Regions from separate parts of the Leuconostoc falkenbergense genome, predicted to be linked through region 1. Evidence: predicted binding sites of a transcription regulator. Region 1 holds the regulator's gene; the other holds the start of a gene.
The links. Region 1 encodes LexA, which represses DNA repair genes until DNA is damaged. Its sites were predicted from a motif close to CNAACANNTGTTNG; they were not measured.
Positions count from the first base shown of each region.

Region 2: the regulator LexA is predicted to act here: its motif matches at 2,766-2,779, upstream of parE (DNA topoisomerase IV subunit B).

Region 1 is NZ_CP174386.1:810,683-818,863, reverse strand. It holds gene ACI3ES_RS04055 (GIY-YIG nuclease family protein) at 1-274, opposite strand, end outside; gene ACI3ES_RS04050 (tRNA1(Val) (adenine(37)-N6)-methyltransferase) at 277-1,035, opposite strand; gene ACI3ES_RS04045 (1-acyl-sn-glycerol-3-phosphate acyltransferase) at 1,097-1,735, shown strand; gene ACI3ES_RS04040 (YneF family protein) at 1,745-1,978, opposite strand; gene lexA (transcriptional repressor LexA) at 2,238-2,876, shown strand; gene pyrE (orotate phosphoribosyltransferase) at 2,904-3,539, opposite strand; gene pyrF (orotidine-5'-phosphate decarboxylase) at 3,540-4,235, opposite strand; gene ACI3ES_RS04020 (dihydroorotate dehydrogenase) at 4,254-5,171, opposite strand; gene carB (carbamoyl-phosphate synthase large subunit) at 5,221-8,181, opposite strand, start outside.
Region 2 is NZ_CP174386.1:1,360,706-1,368,886, reverse strand. It holds gene ACI3ES_RS06785 (bifunctional (p)ppGpp synthetase/guanosine-3',5'-bis(diphosphate) 3'-pyrophosphohydrolase) at 1-1,331, shown strand, start outside; gene dtd (D-aminoacyl-tRNA deacylase) at 1,553-1,999, shown strand; gene plsY (glycerol-3-phosphate 1-O-acyltransferase PlsY) at 2,006-2,623, opposite strand; gene parE (DNA topoisomerase IV subunit B) at 2,801-4,867, shown strand; gene parC (DNA topoisomerase IV subunit A) at 4,919-7,357, shown strand; gene ACI3ES_RS06760 (manganese-dependent inorganic pyrophosphatase) at 7,407-8,181, shown strand, end outside.

The DNA.
Region 1 (8,181 bases):
ATTGCCATACTTTAGTTACTTTGTGTGCCAATAAAAACATTTCTTTTTGAGGTCGTGTCAGCTTTTTAAAAGCTGCCTCTGCCTTTAATGCATCACTTTTAGTTTCAAATGATTCCTGATAAATCAATTGAAGTGGATGGCGGGACTTAACACGTGTAAATTTAGCACCCTTTCCCGCTTCGTGTGTTGCTAAGCGACGCATGACATTATCTGTAAAACCACCATAAAAATAGCCATCCGAAGTATATAAAACGTAAAAAAAATATGCTTTCATTATTACCAAGCCTTGCCATACAAAATGTTATTCATTTCGGGTGTATAATCATTAGTCTCGTCGTATGCAATCAGCGGCGGCAAAATTCGTACACCGCCTGGACGTCCTGATTTAATCGCTTCAACTAAAACCATATTTGCCTCACGACCTGCCTTACCATAGACAAATTGAACCCGCTTAATCATAAGTTTTCGTTTGGCAAAAGCTGCAAAAATATCTGCCAAACGGTCTGGTCGATGAACCATATAGAATTTACCATTATTTTTCAGTAATTTATTAGCAATTTGAGCTAAATTAGGCAAGTCGATTGTTAATTCGTGGCGAGCTAACTCATAGTGATGATCATGATTGGTTTTCGTGGTGTCATTTAAAGGAAAATAAGGTGGGTTACTGAGCACAGTTTCGACAGATCCCGGTTTGATGTCCTCAAAAATATTTTTCATATCCTTTTGTAGTACACTTACACGATCAGACATACCATTCAAATCAATACTTCGCTGCGCCATGGCTGCCAATTCAGGCTGGATTTCGACTAATGTGACGCGGCCACTCACTTTTGGCGCATAAAATAACCCCACCGCCCCAGTGCCAGCACCCAAATCAACAGCATGTCCCCGGCCTTTACCTTTAACATCTGCAAAATGTGCTAGTAAAATGGCATCAAGTGAATATGAAAACATATCTGGATTTTGAATAATTCTAATATTTTGAGATGGTAAACCATCAATCCGTTCGCCGGCTGTTAAACTTGGCTCTGTCATTTGCGTTTCTTCCCTTTTCTCGGTAAAATTAAATTTGATTTCGTTTATGAGGTGAATAAATATGAAATTTTACGACTTTCTTCGTGGTGTTGCCGTGGCTATTATTTGGACTATCAACGGCCGCATTACCTATATGAACCGCGACAAACTACCTAAAGATGACAATTATGTCCTAGTTGGTCCACACCGCACATGGTGGGACCCTGTTTGGTACGCGGTGGCTGCGTACCCCAAACACTTTATTTTCATGGCGAAAATCGAACTTTTTAAATTCAAGCCTCTTGCTTGGCTCATTAAGTCTGCTGGCGCTTTCCCAGTTGATCGCGAAAACGTTGGCCCAAGTGTCATCAAATACCCTGTACGAGAACTCAAAAGTGGTAAAAGATCATTAATCATGTTTCCTTCAGGTTCTCGTCACAGTGACGACTTGAAGTCCGGCTCATTATTAATCGCGCGTATGGCCGGAAAGCCAATTGTACCGGCGGTATACCAGGGCCCAGTGAAGTTTAGCCAGCTCTTTAAACGTCATAATACCACAATTAATTTTGGAGAGCCAATCTACATTGAGCGCGCCGATAAATTGAATGCTGAAAACATTGCCAAATATACTGACATCATGCAAGCAGCTTTTGATAAACTAGATGATGAAATCAATCCTGATTGGCAATATATTGATCCTAAAAGAATACAAAAAAAATAAGCGCTAAGCTTATTTTTTTTGCGCATTTGCACTTTGCTGTTTCATTTGAGCCATCATTTGATTTAACTTTTTTTGTGATGGCTTTTGACCCATTGACATCATCATTGACTTCATCATTTCTTCAGAAATTGGTGGATTCTTAGCCAAATAGTTTTTCATTGAACTACGTGCCAAGAAGAAACCACCAGCCAAACCAATCGCCAAGGCCAAAACTGCAATCAAGATTACAAGTCCTGTACTCATGTTTTTTCTCCTCATCGAATGTCTGATAACAATTATATCACAGCCGGTTAGTGCATGCCATCCAAAAAGTGAAGTTAATAAGTTTGCTTTTTAGCTTTTTTTTACACAGAAATCCACTAAAAATCATATAGTTTCTAAAGAAATTATAAATTTTCACGGCGACTTATTTGACATTTTCTAAAATTAACGAACACGTGTTTGATTTGTTCGTGTTTTTTGGGTATAATTGAGTTACTAATTATTAAGTAGGAACCCCATCATGGCAATTATTCAAGAAAGCAAACAAATACAAGTCTTAAGATTTATACATGAGGCCCAATCAACTAACGGTTTCCCCCCCACTGTTAGAGAAATTGGCGAAGCGGTTGGTCTGTCTTCCTCTTCTACGATTCATGGTCATATCGAGCGTTTGGTTAAAAAAGGATATCTCTTAAAAGATGCTTCAAAACCAAGAGCACGTGCCATTGAAATCACAGATGCTGGTCTAGAAATGCTGGGTGTTTCAATTACACCTGGTAAAATTCCTGTTCTCGGTGTTGTAACAGCAGGAACACCAATTTTGGCCGTTGAAGAAGAGGCAACAGAATTTTTCCCGATTCCTGACAACCTAATGCAATTTGATGGTGATTTGTTTATGCTCAATGTTCATGGCGAATCAATGATCAATATTGGTATTCTAGATGGTGACAAAGTCATTGTCCGTCGTCAAGAAAATGCTGATAATGGCGACGTTGTTGTTGCAATGAATGACAACGACGAAGCAACTGTAAAACGCTTTTTCCGCGAAGCAGATCATTATCGATTGCAACCTGAAAACGATGCAATGGCACCAATTATTTTAAAGCAAGTTGCCATTCTTGGTAAGGTTATTGGTCTTTATCGAGACGCAATATACTAAAAAAAATCGACGTAATGTCGATTTTTTTTAGTTTGCTTGCCATTTTTCTGGTTGCTTTTTCCACTCGTTTAATGTCTCAATCTGGTCCGCAGCTAGGTCTCCTCGACTAACAGCCAATGCCATTAATTGTGAATAAGTTGTCAACGATTTAAAGGTTAGATTAGCACTTTCAAAATTTTTTACACCAGACAGCAGTTCGTATGAAAAAATGGACACAATGCCCAAAACATTGCCACCTTCGTTTTCAACTGCTTTTGCTGCAGCCAATACTGAGCCGCCCGTTGAAATCAAATCATCAATCAGCACTACTTTGTGATTTGTAACGTTTGCCCCCTCTGTTTGGCGACCTGCACCATGATCTTTTGGTTTTGATCGTACATAAATCATTGGTTTTTTTAATTGATCTGCCACCCAAGCTGCGTGTGGAATGCCTGCAGTGGCAACACCGCCAATAATTTCAACATCAGGATATGACGCTTTGATTAATTCTGTTAATCCACAATAAATGTTTTCTCGAACCTTTGGAAAACCAATTGTCATGCGATTATCAGTGTAAATCGGACTTTTAATACCCGACGCCCATGTGAACGGCGCCTCCGGTGAAAATTTAACCGCACCAATTTCAAGTAAATCATTGGCAACTTCATTTGCATAATCTGTCATTTAAAGACTCCATTCTTTCAATACTTGTTGGTATGCAACAACTGGATCACTAGCTTTAGTAATCGAACGACCAACAACAAGTCCCGTTGCACCTAATTGTTTTGCCTTGACAGGGGTTGTGACACGCATTTGGTCATTCGCATCATCACCTGCTAAGCGAATTCCTGGGGTGATAGTTAAGAAATCTGATTGCGTGTTAGCTTGTATCATACCAGCTTCTAAAGGCGAACTAATCGTACCATCCACACCCGCGTTGTCAGCCATTTTTGCTAAGTGCAACACACTTTCCGCCAACGTTACTGTCGATTGGGAAATTTCTTGAACATCAGCTTCAGAAAAAGATGTTAATTGCGTCACTGCTAGTATTTTTAAGTTGTGACCTTTATTAGCAACTGCAGCAGTCATCATTTTAGCCCCGCCAGCCGCATGTAACGTTAAATACTGAATATCTAATTTTGCAATATTTGCAACTGCATGGCCAACAGTGTTGGGAATGTCATAAAGTTTTAAATCTAAAAAGATATCAAATCCTTTTTGGCGTAAATCTCTGACAAAATCCGGTCCTTCTGCATAAAATAATTCCATACCAACCTTGATTGCCGGCTTTTGGTCTAATTTTTTAAAAGGTTCTAAAAAATTTAGTGCCGTTTTACCATCTGGAAAGTCCAGTGCAATAAAAACTGGTCGATTTATCATGTTTTTTCCCCTTAGTAGTCAACTTTTCTTGAACGTTCGCGTTACTTCTGTCACGTCCGCAAATCCATATTTATCAAGTGCCTTTGGTAGTGCTGCAATGATATCTGTCATAACAGTTGGATTGGTTGCGATTGCAGATCCCACTTGAACGGCTGATGCGCCTGCCATCAAAAGTTCCAAAGCATCTTCAACTTGCGTAACACCACCTACCCCAATAATTGGAATATCAACAGTTTGCGCTGCTTCATAAACAAATCGTACAGCAATCGGATGAATAGCTGTACCTGATAAGCCACCAATTCCTCTCGCTAAACTCGGCTCACGTTTAGCCAAATCAAGACTCATCCCGACTAATGTATTGATCAAGACCAAACCATCTGCACCCGCTAGTTCAACTGCCTTCACAATCGGCTTAATATCAGTGACATTAGGCGACATTTTGGCATAAATTGGTTTCTTAGTAACTTGTCGCATGGCAGCAATCACTTCAGCAGCAGATTCAGCACTCACACCAAATTCTATACCACCACGATCAACGTTTGGACAAGATAAGTTCGCTTCAATTGCAGATACAGTGTCAATGTTATCAAAATATTTTGTTAACCTAACATAATCTTGCACTGTTTCACCGGCAATTGAAGACATTACCGGTAAATTGCTATATTTTTCCGCTATTTTTGGTAAAAATTCTTTAATCACTTTGTTAACACCGGGATTTGCCAAACCAACTGAGTTCAAAATACCAGCGGGCGTGTTGATAATCCAAGGTTGAGGATTGCCTGCTCGTTCATCCAGAGTGGTTGTTTTAGTAACTAAAGCGCCCAAACGCTCGACTTCGTAGACATCGTCAAGTCCATAATACACTGAACCAGATGATGGCATAATAGGATTTTTAAGACTTAAACCAGGCAAATTGACTGCTAAACGATTGTTCATTTTTTCTCCTAATAACAGCTCTCAGGCTGTTTTTATTAGTTCTTTATTATTATTGCATTTCTTTAACTGTAAAGCTACGTGACTCTAGGACTTCCAAAAACGCTTTAACTGTGTCCAGTGCCGTAAACAATGGCACGGCATTTTCGATGGCTGCATTTCGAATTAATCGCCCATCACTCTCTGCACGTTCATCAGCTTGGGTGGTATTGATGACAATTTGCAATTTTTGTTCACGCAATGCAACAACTGAATTGTTATCAGATTCTGAAATTTTATCTAAGATTTCGACTGGTAACGCATTAGCTGCGAGGTAACTACCTGTACCGGCGGTAGCAAAGATTGCAAATCCGAGATCGTTAAATCGTTGAGCTAGGGTCAGCGCTTCTTCCTTGTCAGCATCTGCGACTGTGAAAAGCACGTTACCATACTGCGGTACCTTAATATTTGAAGCAACAAAGGCTTTATACAACGCTTTTGGTAAAGTTGTATCTGAACCCATGACTTCCCCAGTTGACTTCATTTCAGGTCCAAGCAATGAATCAACATCTGGCAATTTAGTAAATGAAAAGATGGGTGCTTTGACATGAACCATGTCATCGGCTGGCACAAGACCTGTTTCAAATCCCATATCAGCCAATTTTTCACCTAACATCACACGAGTAGCTAATTGTGCCAATGGCAGATGGGTCACTTTTGAAATAAATGGCACTGTACGCGAGGCACGAGGGTTAACTTCAATCACGTAGGCTGTATTTTCATGGATAACAAATTGCACATTCATTAAGCCAACTGTGTTCAATGATTTAGCTAAGTTAATGGCCGCGTTAACCATTTCATGTTGCACTTTTTGTGACAAATATTGTGGCGGATATACTGACATTGAATCACCAGAATGTACACCAGCACGTTCAATATGCTCCATAATACCAGGAATTACAGCAGTTTCACCATCTGATAGGACATCCACTTCGGCTTCCTGACCAACGAGGTATGAGTCAATCAATACTGGGTGATCATTAGAAACTTTGACCGCACGCTGCATATAGTCTTTTAGTTCTTCGTCAGATGACACAATTTCCATTGCTCGTCCACCCAAAACATAAGATGGTCGGATGAGGACTGGAAAACCAATTTCTTGAGCTGCACTCAAAGCATCAGCAACAGTTGTAGCTGTTTTCCCCACTGGTTGTGGTAATGCGAGTTGTTTAATCACTTGATCAAATGCTTCACGATCTTCAGCACGATTTAAATCTTCAACCGTTGTTCCCAAAATCTGAACACCATTATCAGTGAGCGGTTGCGCCAAATTAATAGCAGTTTGCCCACCAAATTGCACGACGACACCAATAGGCTGTTCTAAATCTATCACATTCAAAACATCTTCTAATGTTAAAGGTTCAAAATACAATTTATCAGACACAGAAAAATCCGTAGAAACCGTTTCAGGATTAGAATTCATAATAATCGCTTCATATCCTGCGCGCTGAATTGCTTTCACCGCATGTACAGTTGCGTAATCAAATTCCACACCTTGACCAATTCTAATGGGACCTGACCCTAAAACAATCACACTTTTTTTATCAGAAACAACCGATTCATTCTCTTTTTCATAGGTAGCATAGTAATATGGTGTTTTCGATTCGAATTCAGCCGCTACGGTGTCAACCATTTTATACACAGGTAACAAGTGATTTGAATGGCGAAGTTGTCGTATTTCTGACATTGACTGGTGCCAAATTTTTGCAATCGTGGCATCAGCAAAACCATTCTTTTTAGCATAATGCAAGTAATCAACATCATTGACATGCTCTGCTAATTCTTGCTCAATTTCAATAATATGCAATACTTTATCTAAGAAAAATTCATCAATCAAGGTTTTATCATGGATAGATTCGAGTGAAATACCACGACGTAATAGTTCAGCAATCATAAATAAACGATCATCTCGCGCTGGCATGAGCGCTTGCATCAACGCTTCATCTGACAAATTATCAAAGGTCACATCATCAAGTCCAACAGCACCAATTTCCAAAGAACGGACAGCCTTTAACAAAGCTTCTTCCATGTTACGACCAATAGCCATAACTTCTCCTGTCGCCTTCATTTGAGTGCCAAGTCGACGATCAGCTGAACTAAATTTATCAAAAGGCCAACGCGGAATTTTCACAACGACATAATCTAGTGCTGGTTCAAATTCTGCTTTCGTTGTACCAGTCACCGGATTGATAATTTCATCTAGTGTCAAACCAACTGCAATTTTGGCAGCCATCTTAGCAATAGGATAACCGGTTGCTTTGGAAGCCAAAGCTGATGATCTTGAAACACGTGGGTTAACTTCAATAATGTAATATTTGTAAGATTTCGGATCTAACGCCATCTGAATATTAACGCCACCCTCAATTTTTAGAGCACGAATAATTTTCAAAGCTGCGTCACGCATCATTTGAACTTCACGGTCTGATAAAGTTTGAACTGGCGCCGTCACAATTGAATCGCCCGTATGAATACCGACTGGATCAAAATTTTCCATTGAAGCCACTACCAACGCATTGTCATTTGCATCACGCATCACTTCAAATTCAATTTCCTTGTACCCAGCAATTGAGCGCTCAATCAAAACCTGTGTAACTGGGGATAACTCCAAACCATTGGCCGCAATCGCTAGCAATTCCGAATGACTTTCTGCAATTCCGCCACCAGTACCACCTAAAGTGTACGCGGGACGTACAATGACAGGGTAGCCATGTTCGTCAGCAAATGCCATAGCTTCTTCAACCGTCGTGGCAATTGTTGATTCTGGAATTGGTTCATGTAGACGTTCCATTAAATCCTTAAATTCTTCACGATCTTCAGCTTCTTCAATAGCCGAAAGTTTAGTGCCTAATAGTTCAATATTTAAGTCATCTAAAATGCCCGCTTCAGACAAGTCTTTAGCCATATTTAGGCCAGTTTGACCGCCTAATGTTGGTAAAATTGCGTCTGGTCGTTCTTTACGCAAAATACGTTCGAT
Region 2 (8,181 bases), 550 kb from region 1:
TACCTAAAGCCAATGGTTATCAGAGTTTACATACCACAGTAATTGGACCTGGTGGACGTCCATTAGAAGTCCAAATTAGAACGCATCATATGCATGAAGTTGCTGAATTTGGTGTGGCTGCTCATTGGGCCTATAAACAAAACAAAGGTTCTAACAAAGAAGCTAACGTCAAGGATAAAAACCAGCAAACATTAAATGTGATACAAGGTATTCTAGAGCTTCAAGAAAATGCCAAAAATGCTGAAGACTTCATGGATAGTGTGCAAGGCGACCTATTTTCGGATCGTGTGTATGCCTTTACACCTCGAGGAGATGTTTTTGAACTGGCCAAAGGTGCTGGACCATTAGATATGGCCTTTTCAATTCATACAAACGTGGGCATTAAGACCACGGGTGCTAAAGTTAATGGTCGCATTGTACCGCTTGATTACAAAATTAAAACTGGTGACATTATCGAAATCACCACGTCAGCTAATGCCAAACCAAGTCGCGATTGGCTGGAGTTAGTGTCAACACGTCGGGCTCGTAATAAAATTAAGCAGTATTTTAAGCAGCTTGATCGTGATGATAATATTGAAGCAGCTCGAGAATTATTGAGTAATAGCATTAAAGATGGTGGTTATAATGTCAATGATATATTAACGGCAGACAATATTCAGGAAGTCTCTGAAAAAATGCACTACCACTCATCGGATGATATGTTAGCTGCGATTGGTTTTGGTGATGTTGCCTTACCTGGTGTTGTCAACAAACTTACGGAAAAAATACGTGAGGCGCAGCAAGAAGCAGCGGCACAAGAGCTACAACGTGAAATGCTTGAAGAAGGACATGGCATTAAACGTGATGAAACAGCCTTTACTAAGCGTCAAAAAGCCTCTGCCGATGATATTGTCATTGCAGGCGTTGATAACCTGTTGGTTAGATTAGGACGTTGTTGTACACCAGTTCCGGGGGATGCTGTAAAGGGTTATATCACTAAAGGACGTGGCATATCTGTTCATCGACTTGGTTGCCCCAACATTCGTGCTGCTGAAGCACAGGGACAACGGCTAGTTGATGTCGCATGGGAAGATGATTCTGGCTTGAAACCTAATTATGACGCTGATCTAACTGTTCGTGGAGAAAATCGTAATGGCTTGCTGAACGATGTTTTGCGAAGCGTCAATGGTCGTACTAAATATGTTAACTCAGTTAATGGTCATGTGACAAAAAATGGTATGGCACAGGTCGCGTTATCATTAGGTGTGCGCAATGTTGAGCAGTTAACCATTATTATGGATGCACTCAATAATTTACCTTCTGTATATGATGTTGAACGCGCATTTCATTAATGAGTTCGTTTTGTAACGCGATAAAAAAGATTTATCTGCAGATAAATCTTTTTTTGCTATAAATGTGGTTAATGTTCTTTGTAATTTTGTGTGATTAAAATAAGACACTGGATGCTTTATTAATAACGGCACATGCTGCCTTATTATGATGGCGCTTGAAACACAACGCTATTTCACGTATCATGATAACAATAAAAGATATACTTAAAAATGGAGACAATATGAGAGTAGTAGTACAACGGGTTAAGCAAGCGGTCGTAGCCATTGATGGTCAACCAACTGGTCAAGTTGGGCAAGGATTTGTCCTTTTAGTAGGTATTAGTGATCATGATACAGAGGCTGAAATTGATTACCTTGTTCGTAAGATTACAAATTTACGCGTTTTTAGTGATGATAATGGTCAGATGAATTTGAGCCTTAAAGATATTAATGGTGGCATATTGTCAATTTCACAATTTACATTGTACGCAAATACCAAAAAGGGTAATCGACCAAGTTTTACTGACGCCGGTGCACCCGATTTTGCAGAGAAAATGTATGAACTGTTTAATGAGCGTTTATTGACAACCGGTGTATCAGTCGAAACGGGTACATTTGGTGCTGATATGCAAGTAACGTTGACCAATGATGGCCCGGTAACAATTATTTTTGATACCAATCAAAAATAAAAACGCTCATTTCTGAGCGTTTTTTTTGTGATGATAGTACCAACCAATCGAAACAAGACTTTCAGTGCCATTTTTAATACGTGATAAGTTAGCACGATGACGATAGAAAACAAAAATAGTTAATACGATAGCAATCAGTGTTAATATCCAATCATGAAAGTAAAAGGAAACCACCGTTGCAAATCCAAATCCAATCATAGAACTCAGAGAAACCATCGAACTAATTAATAGAGCGATGACAAACACTGCAGAGACCATTAAAAAGAAAGGTGGATTATAGGCTAGTAGTACGCCGGCCGAAGTTGCGACCGCTTTGCCACCTTTGAAACCAATCCAAAACGAATAGGTATGACCAAGAATCGCACCTAATCCAATTATCATTGGATTAATGTTGCTTTGAAATAATAGAGGCAGTAGTCCAGCTGCTGTTCCTTTAAGTAAATCAAGAATCAAAACAGTGATACCTGCTCGAACGCCTAAAACACGGAATGAATTTGTTGTGCCAATATTTCCGGAACCTTCGTCACGAATGTCTTTATGATAAAAAATTTTGCCGACCCAATAGCCTGGCACTAAAGAACCTAATAAATAGGCCAAAATAAACATGGTAATGGTGGTTAACATAACTTAACTCCTTTAACTAAAAACCATTTATTAGTTTACCATAAAAGCACTTAGTATATGCCATAACTAATCAATTTTAAAATATTACTACTTGTCAGAATACATTTTTTAATCTATTATAAAATAGATTGACATTAACGCACGAACACTGGTTCGTGTTTTTAAGGATAAATAAACATGCCAGAAAAAAATCATTATGATTCAGATTCAATAAAAATTTTAGAAGGATTGGAGGCCGTTCGAAAAAGACCAGGGATGTATATTGGCTCAACTGACGGTCGCGGTTTACATCATTTAGTGTACGAAATCGTTGATAATGCGGTTGATGAAGCTTTAGGTGGCTTTGGAAATGATATTCGTGTGACGATTCACCCTAACAATGCTATAACCGTGCAAGATTTTGGCCGTGGGATGCCGGTAGGTATGCATGAATCAGGCAAACCAACACCAGAGGTTATTTTGACAGTTTTGCATGCCGGTGGTAAATTTGGGCAAGGCGGTTATGCGACATCAGGCGGTTTACATGGTGTTGGGTCATCAGTTGTGAACGCCTTATCGGAAAGTTTACAAGTAACGATTGTCCGTGATGGACACAAATGGGAAGAAGACTTTATTAATGGTGGGAATCCTGTTGGCACACTGCGTGATTTAGGTAAAACAAAAGCGCATTCTGGTACAACAGTAACCTTTAAGCCTGATCCAACGATATTTAGCGCCACTGTATATAAGTATGAAACGTTGTCAGAACGGTTACGTGAATCAGCCTTCTTAATGAGTGGTGTTAAATTCACATTGACAGATGAGCGAGTAGATCCAGTTCGCGTTGAAGAATATCATTATGAAAAAGGGTTAGAAGCATTCGTTGGCTTTTTAAATGAAGACAAAGAAACCATCGGACCAGTCATGACTTTTGAGGGTGAGCAAGAAGGTATTGTGGTTGATGTTGCTGCCCAATATAATGACGGCTACTCAGAAACCTTGCTGTCATTCGTCAACAATGTGCGAACTCAAGATGGTGGCACACATGAAGTCGGTTTTCGAACTGCATGGACAAAAGCATTTAACGAATATGCCCGAAAAGTTAATTTGTTGAAAGATAAAGATAAGAATTTGGAAGGGACAGATGTACGTGAAGGCCTAGCCGCCGTTATTTCATTGCGTGTGCCAGAACAATTCTTACAGTTTGAAGGTCAAACTAAGGACAAGTTAGGTACACCGGAAGCTCGTGGCATCGTTGATGCGGTTGTCAACGAAACGCTAGGTCGTTTCCTGATGGAAAATGGTGACTTTGGGCAAAGCTTGATTCGCAAAGCAATCAGAGCGCGTGAGGCACGTGAAGCAGCACGTAAGGCGCGTGACGAAAGTCGTACTGGCAAATCAAAGGGTGCTAAAGATCGTTTGTTGTCAGGTAAATTAGCACCAGCACAATCAAAAAATGCCGACAAAAATGAGTTGTTTTTAGTTGAGGGTGATTCGGCCGGTGGCTCAGCTAAACAAGGTCGAGACCGTAAGTTTCAAGCGATTCTACCCTTACGTGGTAAAGTCTTAAATACTGAAAAGGCGAAATTAGCCGACATTTTGAAAAACGAAGAAATATCAACGTTAATCTATGCAATTGGCGGTGGCGTTGGAGCTGATTTTAAAGTAGATGATGCCGCATTCAGTAAAATTATTATCATGACTGATGCTGATGATGATGGGGCTCATATTCAAACTTTGTTACTCACCTTTTTCTACAAGTATATGCGGCCATTGATTGAAGCAGGTCGCGTATATATTGCGTTGCCACCACTTTATCGCGTTAAATATTCATCTAAAAAGATTCCCGATCAATTTGCATGGACCAACGATGAACTTGAGCAAATTACCAGCAAACGTGAGGCACGTTACGAACTGACACGTTTTAAGGGATTGGGTGAAATGAACGCAACATTACTCTGGGAAACAACAATGGATCCTGAGTCAAGAACATTAATTCGTGTCAAAATTGATGACGCTGTACTTGCTGAAAAGCGGGTAACGACCTTGATGGGTGATAAAGTCGAACCAAGACGTGACTGGATTGAAGCTAATGTCCAATTTACATTGGATGAAGCTGGTTCTATTTTGGATACAGTTGAAGGGGATACTAAGTCAAGCGATGTTTTCGAAAAAGCACGTCATCATGAGTCGCCAAGTAGTGAAACAATTACTGCAGCCAAGGAACAGGGACCGGTGATTACATCATGGCAAAATGACGATTAAGTCACGCAGTCGTTATTTTTACAGTTATAAATCAAGGAGAACCAAAGTTAAATGGCAGATCGTATAACTGATCTATCACTGGAAACAGTGATGGGAGAACGCTTTGGGCGTTACTCCAAATATATTATTCAAGAACGCGCATTACCAGATATTCGTGATGGTCTAAAACCAGTTCAGCGACGTATCTTATTTGCGATGGATCAAGACGGCAACACGTATGATCATCCATACCGTAAATCGGCAAAATCGGTTGGTAATGTGATGGGTAACTTTCATCCACACGGGGATTCATCAATCTATGAGGCGATGGTTCGCTTATCTCAAAGTTGGAAAGTGCGTGAACCATTAATTGATATGAACGGTAACAATGGTTCAATTGACAATGATCCAGCTGCTGCCATGCGTTACACAGAAGCACGTTTATCCAAAATTGCCGGTGAGATGATGGCTGATTTGGGACAAGAAACGGTTGACATGGTGTTGAATTTTGATGATACCACCTATGAGCCAACAGTTTTGCCGTCACGTATTCCAAGTTTATTTATCAACGGTGCGACCGGTATTTCTGCTGGTTATGCGACTGAGATTCCGCCACATAATCTCAAAGAAATCAATTCTGCGTTGACTTACTTGCTGGATCATCCAGAAGCAACGTTATCACAATTAATGCGTTACGTTAAAGGTCCTGATTTTCCAACAGGTGGCATTATTCAAGGCTTGGATGGTATCAAAAAAGCTTATAAGACTGGACGCGGTAAAATTGTTGTTCGCGCTAAAACAGCTATTTCAACGCTGAAAGGCGGGAAACAAAAAATTGAAGTTACTGAATTGCCATACGAGGTTGTCAAATCAACATTAGTTTCTAAAATAGATGCTATTCGACTTAATAAAGAAGTTGCTGGTATTGCTGAAGTGCGCGATGAGTCTGATCGTGAAGGCATGTCCATCGTCATTGAACTTTCAAAAGATGCGAATGCTGAAGGTATTTTAACGTATTTGTTCAAAAAGACTGACCTACAAATATCGTATAACTTTAACATGGTCGCCATTCATGATCAGCGACCTGTTCACGTTGGCCTAAAGGACGGTTTATCTGCTTTCTTGGACTTCCGAAAAGAAGTTGTCCTAAAACGATCTGCATATGAATTAGCAAAAGCTCAGGCGCGGCAACATATTGTTGAAGGCCTAATTCGCATGCTATCAATTTTGGACGAGGTTGTGGCGACGATTCGTGCTTCAAAAAATCGCAAGGATGCGACGCAAAACTTAATCGACAAGTTTCAATTTACGCAACCACAGGCGGAAGCAATTGTTACCTTGCAGTTGTATCGTCTAACAAACACTGATGTCACGCAATTAGAGGAAGAATTTGCGCAATTAAATGACAAAATTGCACGACTGAACTTGATTTTAACGGATGAGAGTGCACTAAAAGATGTGATTCGTGCTGAGATAGCGGCTATCACGAAAGGATATGCTTCTCCTCGTCGTAGTGAAATTGAGGCAGAAGTTGAAACGCTAGTGATTGATACAGCGGTTACGATTGCTGAAGAAGATGTCCGTGTATTGGTCTCACGAAATGGCTATTACAAGCGTTCATCGATTCGTTCATATAAAGCTTCAGATAACGAAAATGGCTTGGCGGATGATGATTTAACAATATTTGAGGGAACCCTCAATACCACGGTGCATTTGCTGATGTTCACTAATAAAGGGAATGTCATTTATCGACCAGTTCATGAGTTACCTGATACCAAATGGAAAGATACAGGTGAGCATTTTTCTCAGCAGCTTTCTAATTGGGTGAGTGACGAGTATGTCATCGAAGCAATAGCACTTACGGATATTGACCAAGGTGGCGATTTCTTATTAGTAGCCAATGATGGTTATATTAAGCAAACGTCAGTTTCAGATATTGTGCCGAAATCATATAAGAAAAAGTCAGCCATGGCGATTAAACTAAAACAGGAAACGAGTTATTTAGTGAACGTTGCTTATGTTGATAAGGTTGCTAAACAGGACGTATTGTTACTATCTCATAATGGTGTGGGATTGCGTTTTGCATTGTCTGACGTACCAGAAATTGGTGCGCGAACGGCAGGTGTCAAGGCGATGGATTTGCGTGATGGAGACACCATCAAAGCAGCACTATTAATTACTGATAACCAACAAAAAGTTGCAATAGCCGCAACAAATGGGGCGTTTAAGTATATGCCCGTTTCTGAAATTAGCCGTTCAAAGCGTGCCAACAAGGGACTGCTGATTTTCACTCAAAAGAAGACAGTAGCTTATCATGTGGCAACAGCAACAATTTTTGACGAGACAGTCACTGCACTGTCAATCCTGACAACGCGCTATCAAGTTCAAGAAATTCAATTGAGTGATTACCGACCATCTCAACGGATAGGAAATGGTCAGTATGTTGTAGATGTTGATAAAAATGGGAGACCATGGATAATGACACCGCTAACATTGGTAACGACAAATTGACAATTTTTTGTTAAAATGAAACTATATTAATCTAGGAGATATAAAATTCATGGCTAAGACTTTAGTTTTTGGGCACAAAAACCCTGATACAGACACAATTGCTTCGGCGATTGCCACATCTCATTTGTTACGTCATCTATACAACTGGGACACAGAAGCAGTTGCACTAGGGACACCAAACGAGGAAACAAAGTTCGCTTTGAGTTACTTTAAACTAGAAGCACCTCGCGTCATTACAATTGCTGATACCGATGATGTTGTCTTAGTCGATCACAACGAGGCAGCGCAATCAATTGATAATTTAGCTGATGTGACAGTAGCAGCTATATACGATCACCATAAATTCAATTTTTCCAATAGCACGCCACTTTATATTGTGGCTAAGCCTTGGGGTTCAGTAGCTACTATTTTATACTTTGAATTTAAAAATAATGACGTTACAATTCCAGCTAACATAGCTGGTTTGATGGCATCGGCTGTCATTTCAGATACTTTGTTGCTTAAAAGCCCAACGACCACTGAAGCTGATAAAGTTGCTTTGTCAGCTTTGTCAGAAATAGCTGGTCTTGAAGACTATGAAAAGTATGGTTTAGATTTGTTGAAGGCAGGGACTGACCTTTCTTCACGTACTGATAAAGAGTTGATTGATGGCGATGCAAAGTCATTTGACATGGCTGGTCACCAATTCCGCATTGGACAAGTGAACACTGTTGATATTGATGACGTTTTGGCACGCCAAGCGGGTATTGAAGATGCCATCAAGTCTGAAGGCTACGAGGACTTCTTGTTTGTCATTACAGACATTTTGAATTCTAATTCAAAAG